Regions from separate parts of the Faecalicatena contorta genome, predicted to be linked through region 2. Evidence: predicted binding sites of a transcription regulator. Region 2 holds the regulator's gene; the other holds the start of a gene.
The links. Region 2 encodes HrcA, which represses chaperone genes, less so after heat shock. Its sites were predicted from a motif close to TGTTAGCACTCNNNNNNNNNGAGTGCTAACA; they were not measured.

Region 1 (7,852 bases), 1.6 Mb from region 2:
CTCTTTTTTCATTTAGTAAATCAATCTCCAAATCCAGTCCCGCAAAATCCCTTATGCCGGACGGGAATGGCGCCCCTTCTCCAATCCAGCCCCCTTACTTAGTAAGCAGCATCATAATCTCATTACTGCGTTGTACAAATGCCGTCATCTCAGCCGGACTCAACGGTTTATGAGCCAGCATAGCCAGATCATAAAGCTGTCTGCAGATGATAGGTACGCTCTTACTGCGTTTATGCTCTAAAACAAACTTGACAAGCGGATGGTTTGCATTTAAGATCAAGGTTGCCTGGCTTCCGAACATACCGGCATCCATACCACCCATGCTGTACATCTTCATCATCTCTTCCATACGTCTGGACTGCTCAGAAAGCACTGCCATGGAAGCTACATTATCGTCTTTGAGTTTTTCGACTTTCACATCCAGCTTATCATTGTTCAGCTCTTTTCGGAAGATTTCAATCAGGCTGTCTGTGGTTTTCTTAAACTCTTCCTTTTCTTCCTCTGAAACCTCATCTTTCAGGGAATCATGCACATCCGCATCAATTCTCAGGAATCTCACCTTCGGGTTGCGCTGCTCCAGATAAGTGATAAATGCGGAATCAATGTTGTGTGTCAGCAGAATCGCATCCTGGTCGTGTTCTTTGAACATATTGATATACTGGCTCTGCTGCTGTTCATTTGTTACATAGTAAATGTCGGTCTTGATCTCCTCTACTTCATTCTCGGCCTTGTTCTCTGCTTCATTTTCGTCAGCACTATCTTCTGCCTTTTCCTCCTGATCATTCGGAGTTACGACGGAACCGCCGTTAGCCTCGATTAACTCTTCCAGTGTTAAATATTTATGATCCAGGTTTTTAAATAAAATAGAATCTTTGATTTTCTCACCGAACTTTTCATCCTTCAGGCAGCCAAACTTGATAAATGGACTGATGTCATCCCAGTATTTTTCATAGTTTTCCTTGTCGGTCTTAAACATTCCGTTGAGTTTATCTGCAACTTTCTTGGAAATATAATCCGCCACTTTATTCACAAATCCATCATTCTGCAGGGCGCTTCTGGAAACATTCAGCGGCAGGTCAGGACAGTCAATGACACCTTTTAATATCATCAGGAATTCCGGAATGACTTCTTTGATGTTGTCCGCAATAAATACCTGGTTGTTGTACAGTTTAATGGTTCCCTCGATGGAATCGTATTCTGTATTGATTTTCGGGAAATAAAGAATTCCCTTGAGATTAAACGGATAGTCCATGTTCAAGTGAATCCAGAACAATGGTTCCTTATAATCCATAAATACCTTGCGGTAGAAGTCAATATACTCCTCTTTTGTACATTCACTCGGGTTCTTTGCCCAAAGAGGATGAATATCGCTGATGGATACCGGGCGTTTTACAATCTTGACTTTTTTCTTCGGTTCGCCTTCTTCGCCCTCTTTTGGCTCTTCCGTGATATGCTCTACGACTTCGTCCGTATCAAGCAGTTCTTCCTCATCAATTGTCTCATAAGACGGCGCTTCATTTTCCTTGGAAAGGAAGATCTCTACCGGCATAAAGGAGCAGTATTTTTCCAGAACTTCCCTTGCCTTGTACTCATTCGCAAACTGTAGGCTCTCCTCATTCAAAAACAGGGTTATCTCGGTACCTACATCGGTTTTATTACCGTCCTGCATCTCATATTCTGTGCCGCCCTCGCTTACCCAGTGTACCGGAACCGCACCTTCCTGGTAGGACAGCGAATCAATATGAACCTCATCCGCCACCATAAAAGAAGAGTAGAATCCCAGACCGAAATGTCCAATCATCTCATCCTCAGTCGTTTTATCTTTATACTTCTCCAGGAACTGGGTAGCACCGGAGAATGCGATCTGTGTAATATACTCCTCTACTTCACCCGCTGTCATACCCAAGCCATTATCAATAAACTTTAATGTCTTCTCCTCCGGGTTAACAATAACCTGAATCTTTGCCTTGTAATCATCCGGCAGTTCATATTCCCCCATCATGTCCAGCTTTTTCAGCTTTGTGATGGCGTCACAGCCATTAGATACAAGCTCGCGCATAAAAATATCGTGGTCAGAATATACCCATTTCTTAATAATCGGAAATATATTCTCGCTGTCAATGGATAAGTTACCTTTTTTTGTTCCCATATATAACACTCCTTTTCATTATAATAGCTGTTTCGTAAGCCTTTATTACCACCTAGAAGATATTCTAATACACTGGATTTCAAAAGTCAATAAAAAGTTAGCACTCTTTATAGATGAGTGCTAATAAAATAATAAAAAAAATAAAAACTTTATAAATCGGGATTTAGTGGCGAGCTTTAGTCTCGGCGCGGATGGGGACGCTTAATGACAGGGATGCAGGGGAGGGCTCGTTCCCTGGTGGGAGCCCGGACGGGGGCAGCGGATGGGATTGAATTGGCGGGACTTTTATGTCCCAAGTAAGTTTTTTGAAAACAGGGTTAAATATATATGAAAAGTGAATTTAATCCCTCCCTGTATGAATGCAGATAGAAAACTTACCGGAGGTGTTTCAGTGCCAGTAGTTTTTTAATCATGCAATAGTCAGGGCGGCCAATCTGCTGGTACTCATCGACAATCCTATGCAAGATACAAGATACGCATAGCCAGTTACCATCCGCCGCCCCCGTTTGAGGCCCCATCTTAGTAACGGGTTCTAACCTACCGGCCGGATGAACCAGCTTACCGTGAGCCGGGAGATGCTGCGGCAAGTGCCTGCCCTGTTGGAAATGCATGTTAGCGAGCCTGGCAGCAGTTAGAGGAAATCCGCAGAACCAGCCGGAAAAAAGCTGCTCCCGAAGCAGCTTTTTAGAACACCTGAGGCGCTTAATCATTAGATTAAGCGGTGAATGTGTTCGGTTCCGGCTGGCTCTGCGGATTTCCTCTTACTGCTGCCTGGCGCAGCGGGCTGTATTTCCAACAGGGCAGACACTTGCCGCAGCATCTCCCGGCTCACGGTAAGCGTCCCCCTCAATCCGCCCCGGGACTAAAGCCCGTCGCTAAATCCCGATTTTCTCTTGACAAAGTGTAATGCTGGCGTTATGATCAATATGACCAAATAATTTTAATTAGTCATATTGATCGGAGGATTAATTATGCCAAAGTTCAGCGATACTGAAAGAAAAATGATTAAGCAAAAATTACTGCAGGAAGGTGAACGTTTATTTACTTCATATGGTATCAAAAAAGTATCCATTGATGAGATTGTACAGGCCGCCGGTATTGCGAAAGGTTCCTTTTATTCTTTTTACTCGAATAAAGAACACCTCTACATGGATATTTCTGCAAATCTGCAGTTAAAAATGTGGGGTGACATGGATGCATTTTTGAATAATCACCGTTCCTTGCCGCCAAGGGATCTTTGTAAACAGTGCTTTCTCTGGATGTTTGGGGAACTGGAGCGCTATCCTATGCTGAGCCAGACGAACAGTGAAATCGCCGAATATCTGTTCCGCAAACTTCCTCCGGAAGTGATTGAAGCGCATACCCGGGACGACAGTCATGAACTTATTAAGCTGCAGGAATATGGGGTGCATTTTACATGCGGCATTGAAATTGCAACAAAAACACTGCAGACACTGGCGATTAGTTTTCTCAGCCTGCAGCAGGATCAGACAGATGATCAGCAGACTATTATGGGAATCATCCTGGATGGTGTCTTAAAGGAGATTGTAAGCGATGAAAGTAATTGATGTCCAGAATGTTTATCTAAAATATCCTGCCTCAAAGGATGATACTATACGGGGGATTAGTTTTGATGTGAAGCAGGGCGAAATATTTGGCTTTCTCGGCCCGTCCGGGGCTGGAAAAAGTACCGTACAGAAAATATTAACAGGAACTCTCCGCGATTATCGCGGGAGTGTCCGTGTTTTTGGTGACGAAATCAGGCACAGAACCAGCGATTATTATGAAAATATCGGTGTGGATTTTGAGTTTCCCAACTTTTATGAAAAATTTACTGCGCTCGAAAATTTAAAGTATTTTGCTTCGATTTATTCCGGCAGAACAACCGATCCATTGGAACTTTTAGAAAAGGTTGGCCTTCGCCCTGATGCCGGCAAAAAAGTCTCCAGCTATTCAAAAGGTATGAAAATGCGGCTAGGTTTTGTACGTTCATTGCTGCATGATCCCAAACTGCTCTTTCTGGACGAGCCCACCAGCGGCCTTGATCCTGCAAATGCAAGGGTGTTGAAGGATATGATATTGGAACAGAAAAAGAAGGGGAAAACCATCATATTAACGACCCATAACATGCATGATGCGGCGGAACTCTGCGACCGTGTTGCTTTTATTGTTGACGGTACGGTGAAAACGATAGATTCGCCGCATGCTTTGCGTAAAAGCAGATCTGATACAGAGGTTGAATATTGTTTTTTCGATCATGGAAAAGAAAGACAAAGTGTTTGTACTCTTTCCAGTCTGGCCGATGCCCGGGACTTTCAAACCGCAATGAAAAATGGGACACTGACCAGTATTCATTCAAAAGAACCGACGCTTGAGGATATCTTTATTTCATTGACAGGGAGGGGCTTACAATGAGATTTTTTCACGCCTTAAAGAATGATATCCGGTTTCAAATAAAATATGGTTTTTATTTTCTGTACGCATTCTTCAGTGGGGTTTATATTGCAGTGCTGCTTTTAATCCCCTCCCAATACAAGATAATGGCAGCTTCCCTTATCATATTGACGGATCCTGCCATGCTTGGTGTATTCTTCACAGGCGGCATCTGGCTGCTGGAAAAGGGAGAGGGCTTACATCGTTTTTGGAGTGTTTCCCCTCTTCGTCCCTGCGAGTATATATTGTCAAAATCTATATCACTGGCAATTCTGTCAACGATATCGGCTGATCTTATTGTGTTGATCAGTATGAGAAGTATCGTCCGCTTCGTATCCTTGTCTTTCAGTGTATTCATTGGAGCCGTAGCGTTTAATCTCATTGGGCTGATTGCGGCTTCCTATGCACGTTCCGTAAACCATTATATGATCATTGCCGCCCTCCCCACAGTATTATTATCAATTCCTCCTGTTCTGACTGCATTCGGAATGACTCATCCACTTTTAAAGATATTTCCGGGGACAGCGCTGTGGCATATGATCGTCAGTTCAATTGATGCAGCAGGACATATAAATGTACTGCCGGGAATTGTTCTGGTTCTATGGCTTGTAGTGCTTTTAGTACTAGCATATAAACGGATTCGTAATGCATTACAATCAGAAGGAGGCAAGAATTTATGAAACATACCGTGAAGCTCTTCCAAATTGGCCTGAAACAAATATCAAAAGACGGAATGCTAATTGTCCTGATACCAGCGCCATTTTTAGCAGGCATATTTTTTAAGCTTGCTATTCCTTTTTTCAACACAGTTCTGACATCTGAATTCTCGTTCCCCTTAACAGCCTGGTATGGCCTTGCCGACGGTATGCTGATTTGTCTGGCCCCCTTGTTTACGGCAATGATATCCGCATTTTTATTGCTAGAAGAGAGAGATGAAGGATTAAATGCATTTTATCAGATTACCCCGGCAGAAGGATATTCTTATTTAGTGGCGCGTATTGGTTTACCAATGACAGGGGCATTCATAATCACGATACTCGTCGCTGCAGCTTTCAATCTTTCCTCCCTATCTTTTGGAGTCATTCTCTCAAGCTCTCTGATCAGCAGTTTTACAAGTATATTTTTAGCAATGATGATTGTATCGGTTGCCGGAAACCGTGTTGAGGGACTTGCGCTTTCAAAACTAATGGGGATCAGCTTCCTAGGGCTTATCTTAATATGGTTTATTCCTGCTCCCTATTCTTACTTCATGGCTTTTCTGCCTTCGTTCTGGATTGGAAAAATATTGATGGACGGAGTAAATGTATTTACCTTTGCATTTGGCGTAATATCCTGCTTCTTATGGATTGCTTTTTTCACCCGGAAATTTTTGAAAAGAGTGCAGTAATAAGATGTATGTGCTAAACTATTTTCCTATTTTACGAAAAGTGGTATACTTGATTTTGTAGACACCCAGGAATTACATAAAAAAGGAGTACGATTATGACCGAAACATTTGAAACATTAAAAGTAGACAATGACCGGCAGATTCAGGAAGTTGCTGAACTGGCAGAAATGATCTGGCACGAACATTTTACCCCTATCATCGGAACCAGCCAGGTAGAATATATGATAGACAAGTTCCAGTCTGTTCCCGCACTGAAGACACAGCTGAAAGATGGCTACGAATACTATCAGCTTTTTGACAAGGGGGAATTCTGCGGATATTGCGGCATTCACCCCGAGAATGGCCGGTTATTTCTGAGTAAAATCTATATTAGAAAAGACTGCCGCGGACGCCATCTGGCCACAAAGGCATTCGAATTTCTGAAGAACCTTTGCCGCCAGAGGGGCCTCTCCTCAATCTGGCTGACCTGTAATAAACACAACGATGGCTCTCTGGCCGTATACAGCCATTTCGGGTTTAAAACCATTGATACGCAGGTAGCAGATATCGGCAATGGATTTGTGATGGATGACTATATTATGGAGTATACTCTCTGAGTGGATGGCGGGGAGTCTGGCTTTTGCTTTACCATTTACTGCGGATATTGCTAAATTCCCAACTCCTTGCTAATTCATCCGCTGCCTCACCATGTGGTACTGCTATTCATTTTCAAATCTTGTCTTAAGCATTTTATAAAAATTACTAAGACTTTTATCGCCTTCATTATCAGGGAAGAGACAGTAAGGTAAGCTATCTGTTTCTTTATGCTTAATTACGCAGGCACAACATTTTCCATTATTCGGGCAGGTCTTTTTTGGGCAGGCACATTTTTTGACGTTTGGACACTTCACTTTATATTACCTCCTTTTTGAAGAATTATCCTCTACTCATTTTCAGAATTTTTATTATTTCGTCAACTTTTAGTACCTTTCCATAAGATACCACTTTTCCGTCAATAACGAGGGCAGGTGTAGTCATTACGCCATAAGCTGCAATCTGTGTAAAATCGGATACATGGTCGATAGCTGTATCCATATAGAGCTGTTCTAATGCCGCTTTTGTAGCGGCTTCAAGCTGATTGCATTTTGCGCAGCCGCTTCCCAATATTTTAACGCTTGCCCCCTCTTTTTTTGCTTGTTCGGCTTTGGCCATACTTTCTTCATTGCAGTTACCTCCACAGCAGGCGGCAGTTCCTTCTCTTTTATTTTTTCTTCCAAATAATGCCATTATGATAATCTCCTTTTAATGTAATTTTTTTATTTGCTAACAACATATTTTCTAAAACACCCTATATGAGAAAAGAATGGAATATATTAAACAGATAACCAACAATGATAATGCCGCCTGTACAAATACCTATAAACAAGGCAAGCAATCTGGGCTTTACTGCTTTTCGGAGCATAATCATTGAGGGAAGGGATAAAGTAGTAACCGCCATCATAAAAGATAAAATTGCACCAAGTTGGGCCCCTTTGGCAAATAGTGCTTCGGCAACAGGAATTGTTCCGAAAATATCCGCGTACATGGGCACACCTACAAGAGTAGCTAAGATTACAGAGAACGGGTTATTGCTTCCGAGCGCAGTTTCAATCCATGTTTGTGGTATCCAATTATGAATGAAAGCACCTATCCCGACACCTATCAGAATATAAGGAAATACTTTTTTGAAAGTAGCTGCTACTTGTTCCCACGCATATTTGAACCTATCACGTTTTGTCAAATCCGGGGCTTCAATATCTACACTTCCTGCTGTTTTGATATACTGTTCGACGTATTTTTCCATATGTAGTTTTTCAATAATTGTGCCGCCCACAACCGCGATAACCAAACCAACAAGAACATAG
Region 2 (7,852 bases):
ACAGCTGGAACTGCGGTGTAGAAGGCGAAACCGACAATCCTGAGGTCAATACACTCCGTTTCCGCATGATCTGCAACGCCTGTGCGGTCTTAATGTGCAGCAGAGGAACCCCCATGTTCCTCGCTGGAGACGAGTTCGGGGATACCCGTTTTGGAAACAACAATCCCTACTGCCAGGACAATCTCATCTCCTGGCTGGACTGGCGTCTCTTAGAGAAAAACAAAGATCTCTTCCAGTTTTTCTGCTACATGACCGCCTTTCGGAAAAGCCATCCCGTAATCCGAAAGAACCTGGCTCCCAGCCGTACAGGTTTTCCGTGCACCAGTGAACACGGCCTGACCCCCTGGACACCAGACTACACTCCCGAATCCAGAACCATAGGAATCATGTTCGCCGGATACGACGAAGAAACGAAAAAAGAAGACATCGTATACCTGGCAGTGAACCCCTACTGGCGAACACTAGAACTAACCCTTCCTGAGCTCCCCCCGGATTACAGCTGGCACATAGCAGTAAACACCGGCGATTCGTCACAAATGCTTTACTATGAAAACACTGCCCCCAAGGCAACTGGAACCGTACTCCTGGGAGGCCGCTCAATCATCTGCCTGACTGCTGCTTCCCAATATCAGTAAGTCCCCCTTTCTTTGACGGCAGCTAGCCCCCGAGAGCACGAGTGACATATAAATCCTTTGATATTTAATTAAGTCCTTATTTAAAGTAGAGTTCAGTATAACCACCATTGAAACTATACCCGCCTTCGATCCCCATCCCCGCAGCGTTCCTCCCGCCTTGGACACCCCAGCTTAGTGATACCTCGGAACGGCCGTCCTCCCGGGAATCGGATATAGGGGCAGTCGGAAGCGTCTTTTGGCTGTTAGTTGGAGTTAAGGAAAAGAGAAGAAAAACCAGGGTGATTCTTGTGAGCACAAATCACAAAAATCCCTGGCCCCGGCGCGTGAAGCCATCAAGGCTTCACGTGATGTGGCCAGGTTACCCTGGTTTTTCTTCTCTTTTGCTTTACTCCAGCTTACAGTCAAAACCCGTTTCTCCGACTGCCCCTATACCCGATTCCCGGGAGGACGGCTGTTCCGAGGTTTCGTTAAGCGTCCTTCTCTTCACTCATCCAGCGCATCCTTCACCTTCCCTCTGAACCCTTTTTTCTTCCCCTTTGTAGGTTTGCTTTCCTCTTCCGGTTCCACATCCTGGTTCAGTGAATTCCCCGATAATTTATCAAACTGCTTCAATGCTTCCTTTGCCTCCGGGCTAAGTTTTTCCGGCGTCTGGATGACTAATGTCACATAATGGTCTCCCCGCACCTGAGAATTACGAAGGGACGGAACACCTTTTCCTTTTAAGCGCACTTTTGTATCTGTCTTGGTGCCTGCTTTTACGGTATACAAAACGTCCCCGTCTACGGTAGGTACTCTGATGTCCCCCCCCAGCGCTGCCTGTGCAAATGTAATCGGTACGGTTGAGAAGATATGCATATCCTGCCTCTGGAAGATCGGATGTCTGCTTACATTTACTTCTACCAGCAAATCGCCTCTCGGTCCGCCGTTAACCCCCGGCTCGCCCTTTTCCCGCAAACGGACGCTCTGCCCGCTGTCTATGCCGGCAGGCACAATTACCTTGATGCGCTTCTTGCTGGATGTATATCCCGTGCCTGAACAGGACGGACATTTTTCTTTAATGACTTTTCCTGAACCACCGCAGTTCGGACAGGTCTGGACATTCTGTACTGTGCCGAAGAAGGACTGGGATGTATAGACCACCTGGCCTTTTCCTCCGCACTTCGGACAAGTCTCAGGAGATGTGCCCGGCTTTGCCCCTGTTCCGTTACATGCTGTACATGGATCCTTTAATGCAACGTCCAATTCCTTCTCACACCCAAAGACTGCTTCCTCGAATGTAATTCTAATACTCTTGCGGATATTTGCCCCCTTCATCGGACCGTTGCTGGCCCTGCCGCCTCTGCGTCCGCCTCCGCCAAACAAATCTCCGAAAATATCACCAAATATATCACTGAAATCAGCACCGTTAAAATCAAATCCGCCGAAGCCGCCTGCTCCGCCGGCCCCACCTTCAAATGCTGCGTGTCCAAACTGGTCATACTGGCGGCGTTTATCAGGGTCGCTAAGTACTGCATACGCTTCCGATGCCTCTTTAAACCTTTTTTCGGCCTCGGCATCTCCGGGATTCATATCCGGATGGTACTTTTTGGCCAGAACTCGGTATGCCTTTTTAATTGCCGCGTCATCTGCATCCCTGCCTACGCCAAGCACCTCGTAATAATCTCTTTTTGACTCTGCCATAACACTCTACCCTTTCATCTGTCTGCTTAATTCTGCCACAAAAAGACGCTCGCAGCCTTTTTATAGACAGTTTGCAACAAAGAAATTCTACGAGGCCGCATTTCGCGGCTTCGTAGAACCTTTCTGCCAACGGATTTTATACTTCTTTATAATCTCCGTCTACTACATCATCTCCCTGGTAGCCTTCCGGCGCCGGACCTGCTTCCGGTCCCGGACCCTCTGAGAAGCCTGCTCCAGCTCCTGCACCAGCTCCTGCCTGCTCGTACATCTTTGTAAATAACTTCTGAGCGCTTTCCATCAGTTTATCCTTGGCCGCCTTGATCTCAGCAACCTGAGCGTCTGAGGTATCTTCCGGAGTAGATTTTGCAAGGATATCTTTCAATGCCTGGCAGTCAGCCTCTACGGCTGCTTTGTCTGTAGCATCCAGTTTATCGCCCACTTCCTTAATCGCTTTTTCGGTCTGGAATACCATACTGTCGGCTTCATTTCTCGTATCAATCGCCTCTTTACGTTTCTTATCCTGGCTCTCGAATTCAGCAGCTTCCTTAACTGCCTTCTGGATGTCATCATCTGACATGTTGGAGCCCGCCGTAATTGTGATGTGCTGCTCTTTGCCTGTTCCGAGGTCTTTCGCTGATACATTTACGATACCGTTTGCATCGATATCGAATGTTACTTCGATCTGCGGGATTCCACGTGGAGCCGGCGGAATTCCATCCAGCCTGAACTGTCCGAGAGACTTGTTGTCTCTTGCGAACTGTCTCTCTCCCTGTACAACATTGATATCAACTGCTGTCTGATTATCTGCAGCTGTGGAGAAGATCTGGCTCTTCTTTGTAGGAATTGTTGTATTTCTTTCGATCAGTCTTGTTGCTACGCCTCCCATTGTCTCGATAGAAAGTGACAGTGGTGTAACATCCAGCAGGAGGATATCGCCTGCGCCTGCGTCTCCGGCCAGCTTGCCGCCCTGTACAGAAGCGCCGAGTGCAACACACTCGTCCGGATTCAGAGACTTACTTGGCTCTTTGCCTGTCAGACGTTTCACTTCTTCCTGAACTGCAGGAATACGAGTGGAACCACCAACCAGCAGTACCTGGCCCAGCTCAGATGCGGAGATGCCTGCATCTGACAGCGCGCGTCTTACCGGTTCCGCTGTCTTTTCAACAAGATCATGTGTCAGTTCATCGAACTTCGCTCTTGTCAGGTTCATATCGAAATGCTTCGGTCCTTCAGATGTAGCTGTGATGAACGGAAGGTTGATATTGGTTGTTGTTGCGGATGAAAGCTCTTTTTTCGCCTTCTCAGCGGCTTCTTTCAGTCTCTGAAGAGCCATCTTATCCCCGGATAAGTCTACGCCCTCTTTTGATTTGAAGTCAGCCAGCATATAATCTGTAATCTTCTGGTCAAAATCGTCTCCGCCGAGTCTGTTATTTCCTGCTGTAGATAATACTTCGATAACTCCGTCTCCAATTTCAATGATTGATACGTCGAATGTACCGCCGCCAAGATCGTATACCATGATCTTCTGCTCTTTTTCATTGTCCAGGCCGTATGCAAGCGCTGCTGCTGTAGGCTCGTTAATGATGCGCTTCACGTCCAGCCCTGCGATCTTTCCTGCATCCTTTGTTGCCTGGCGCTGTGCATCGTTAAAGTAAGCCGGTACGGTGATAACTGCTTCCGTTACTTTTTCTCCAAGATATCCTTCTGCATCCGCTTTCATTTTCTGAAGAATCATAGCAGAAATCTCCTGTGGAGAATACTTTTTGTCATCGATTGTTACTTTGTAATCGGTTCCCATCTCTCTTTTAATGGAAGAGATTGTTTTGTCTGCATTTGTTACTGCCTGACGTTTTGCAGGTTCTCCCACAAGACGCTCTCCTGTCTTTGTAAATGCTACTACGGACGGAGTTGTTCTTGCACCCTCTGTATTTGCGATGACAGTCGGCTGTCCACCTTCCATAACAGCTACGCAGCTGTTTGTTGTACCTAAGTCAATACCAATTATTTTGCCCATAATCATTTCCTCCTAAAATATTTTGATTTTGAATGAGAAATTAGTTTGCTACTTTTACCATACTATGTCTCACTACACTGTCGCGGTATGTGTATCCTTTTTGGAACTCCTCGGCTACGATATTCTCGCCAAGTTCTTCGTCCTCCACATGCATGACTGCATTATGGAAGTCCGGGTTAAATTCGTTTCCAACCGCCTCGATCGGTTTCACGCCAACCTCTTCTAGTGTAGTCATCAGCTGTTTATAAATCTTTTCCATTCCCTCTGCAAAAGGATTGGACTGTTCTTCCTCCGGCACAGCTGCCAGGCCGCGTTCAAAATTATCCACGACCGGAAGAATCTTTTCTATGATATCTTTCGCACCTATCTCGTACATCTGGGATTTCTCCTTTTCTGTACGCTTGCGGAAGTTATCAAACTCTGCCATTTGACGGGTAAGCCTGTCAGTCAGTTCTTCGATCTTCTCGTCTTTTTTATCTTTTTTATTCTTTCTGCCGAAGCGCTTCTTTTCTTTAACGGATTTGTCTTCTTCATCCTCAGCCGCATCCGGTTCTTCATTATCTTCGGCTTCTTCCGCGTCCTCACCGCTTTCTGTGCATTCTGTTTCTTCCTGTACGTCCTCGCAAGCTTCCGGCCCGGCTTCGGACTCAGACTGGTTTTCGTCTCTTTCTTTTTCCGCTTCCTTTGCGGCCTTGGCCTTGGCTTCCTCTACGGCTTCTCTTACCATATCTTCTTTGCTCATCTTCTCTTCCACCAGCTATTCACCTTCCTATTCTTTTGGGTCTTTGTAATAAATTGCATCCAACTCATTCTGCAGAGTCTTCAGCGTCTTCATGACATGTTCATAATCCATACGCTTTGGACCTATAATACCTATAGTACCCTTCATGCCCTCGCCCAATTCGTAGGTTGCTGTCACAACACTGCAGTCTTTCATGGTCTTCACCGGTGCTTCATCTCCAATGTATACCTGAATTCCATGATTATCTTCACTGGCCAGTGTCTCGGTAACGAGATCGGCCAATTGCTGCTTTTCTTCAAATGCACTGATAATTTCCTGTGCGCTCTGCTTATCGCTAAGCTCCGGATACTTAAAAATATTCGTGGCACCGCTGGTATAAATCTCCATATCATCATCCACATGGATGATTTCTGCCACAGCATCCAGAACATCACTGATCACCTGGCTGTGAATCCCAGCCTGTTCCTTCAGCCTTGCGATCAGGCCGAGGTTAATCTCTTCTATGGACATCCCGTTCAGGGTCGTATTCAGCAGCATATTCAGCTTTAGCAGAGTCTCACTACTTAAAGTTTCACCGACATCAATAATTTTATTCTTGATGACGTTGCCTCCCATCACGATCACTGCCACAATCTGTTCTTCATCCACCTGTGAAAGCTGGATAAACTTCAATGTGTTCCTGCTGTTGACCGGAGCCGAAACCATAGTCGCATAATTTGTATTCGCTGCAAGAACTTTGGCTGCCTGCTGCAATATCTTGTCAACTTTGTCTGTCTTCTCCAGCATTGTATTCCTCAGTTCCGTGATCTCCTGCTCTTTCTCCTCCATCAGCATATCCACATACAACCGATAGCCTTTGTCTGAAGGAATGCGCCCTGCAGACGTGTGAGGCTGGAATATGTATCCCAGATCCTCCAGATCTGCCATCTCGTTTCGAATGGTGGCTGAACTCAGATTCAATTCCGTATATTTCGAAAGGGTTCTGGAACCTACCGGTTCGCCTGTTTCCAGATAATTCCGGATAATTGCTTTTAATATCACTAACTTCCTGTCAGTCATTTCAGTAACTGCTGCCATATCCGGACCCTCCTTTCTGATTCAGCCTTCTCGCTTATTAGCACTCTTTACTTTTGAGTGCTAACACCTTACGTATACTAAGATAGCACCATGAATAATTTTTGTCAACAGTCTTTATATATTTTTTATACAAAATCGGGATATAGTTAACGAGCTTTAGACCTCGTTGACGGACGGCGGACGCGAATGACGAGGTGAGTCCGGGAGCTGGCGGGGCAATGTCTGCTGGTGAAATGTCCTGACACTTCGCGAAGAAGCTGTTGAAGAAAACGGAACGGGAAGGGAGGTACATGCCGCATTTGGCCCGAATGCCGATGCATTCGCGCCGCAGGCGGCATCAGAATTTGCCTGGTAAGGCAAATTCTGCCCTCCCTTCCCGTTCCGTTTTCTTCAACAGCTTCTAATCGCTCGCTTTATGGACTTTTCACCAGCAGACATTGCCCCGCCAGCTCCCGGACTCACCTCGTCATTCGCTGTTGCATCCAAACGGTAGTTAAGAGCTCATTCCCCAGAGGGGCCCTCGTACGGTAGCAACGGATGGAACAGAATTGGTGATTCGTTTATATAAGTGTAAGTGTTAGATCGCCTTGTTACCCGTAAATATACTGGATTTAAAAGATTGTATGGTTCATTAATAAAAAAACATATGGAGTTACACACGATAATCGTTACTAAATAAATAGATTTCTTCAAAAACAGTCCCAAAGCTCCCATACATAAAAGCCTTAAAATCCATTTAATCAAGATGCATGTTACGCATAGCCAATTCCATCCGCCTCCCCGGCCTCCCTGTCATAAAGCTGGCTCATCCAATCGGCTGGAAAGCTCGCCAACCGGGTGGGATCCCGGACCAGGGCAGCGGATGTGGATTGGCTATGCGTATCTTTTCATCTTTAAGATGTGTATTGAATTATTTTGATACTGGAACCGTATCCCATCGCTTATGTACACCTACTGGGGACATAAAAGTCCCGCCAATTCAATACCATACGCTGCCCCCGCTTGAGGCATCTCCTTAGAAACGAGCTTTTTCCTGCCGGCCGGATGCGCCAGCTCCATGAAGGGATAGCCGAAAACCTCCCGGAGAACATCCATGTCCTTTCAAAAACGCTCAAAGCGGACCTTAGAAATTCTTGGTGGGAAACAGCCCGGAAAATGGAGAGATTTTTGGATTCCGAATCCAAAAATCAGCTGACCCAGCGCGAGAAATCATCGGATTTCTCGTGATGTGTCAGTGGTGCTCCATTTTCAGGGCTGTTTCCCGCCTAGAATTTCTTAGGTCCGCGGCCGCGTTTTTGAAAGGACATGGATGTTCTCCGGGAGGTTTTCGGCTATCCCTTTATGGAGCGCCCCCATCCGCGCCGAGACTAAAGCTCGTCACTAAATCCCGATTTTACAAAGGTTTGATTGAATCTTTTTATGAGAAGTCGTAGAATATATAAAATGATATGTTTTTACTAATTAGGAAGGAAAACACTTTCGGATATAAAGTGCCGGAGGGGTGTTTTTGTAATAGGAGGATTCTTATGAAGAAATTATGGGAATTGTATGCGACTTTTTTTCGTGTAGGAGGGCTTACTTTTGGAGGCGGCATGGCTATGCTGCCTATGTTGAAACGTGAGGTTGTGCTGAAAAAGAAATGGGCTACAGATGAGGAGATTCTGGATATCTATGCTATTGGGCAGTGTACTCCGGGTATTATTG

Region 1: htpG (molecular chaperone HtpG) is a predicted target of HrcA. The motif match lies at 2,245-2,275, and genes of this name have one in related genera.

The regions. Positions count from the first base shown of each region.
Region 1 covers NZ_BQNQ01000001.1:1,186,175-1,194,026, reverse strand. The annotation lists gene htpG (molecular chaperone HtpG) at 95-2,149, opposite strand; gene MWG26_RS05380 (TetR/AcrR family transcriptional regulator) at 3,121-3,717, shown strand; gene MWG26_RS05375 (ABC transporter ATP-binding protein) at 3,704-4,564, shown strand; gene MWG26_RS05370 (fluoroquinolone export ABC transporter permease subunit) at 4,561-5,262, shown strand; gene MWG26_RS05365 (hypothetical protein) at 5,259-5,969, shown strand; gene MWG26_RS05360 (GNAT family N-acetyltransferase) at 6,065-6,565, shown strand; gene MWG26_RS05355 (hypothetical protein) at 6,668-6,859, opposite strand; gene MWG26_RS05350 (thioredoxin family protein) at 6,885-7,235, opposite strand; gene MWG26_RS05345 (permease) at 7,297-7,852, opposite strand, start outside.
Region 2 covers NZ_BQNQ01000001.1:2,805,801-2,813,652, forward strand. The annotation lists gene glgX (glycogen debranching protein GlgX) at 1-635, shown strand, start outside; gene dnaJ (molecular chaperone DnaJ) at 1,119-2,315, opposite strand; gene dnaK (molecular chaperone DnaK) at 2,452-4,329, opposite strand; gene grpE (nucleotide exchange factor GrpE) at 4,370-5,071, opposite strand; gene hrcA (heat-inducible transcriptional repressor HrcA) at 5,099-6,148, opposite strand; gene MWG26_RS12525 (chromate transporter) at 7,675-7,852, shown strand, end outside.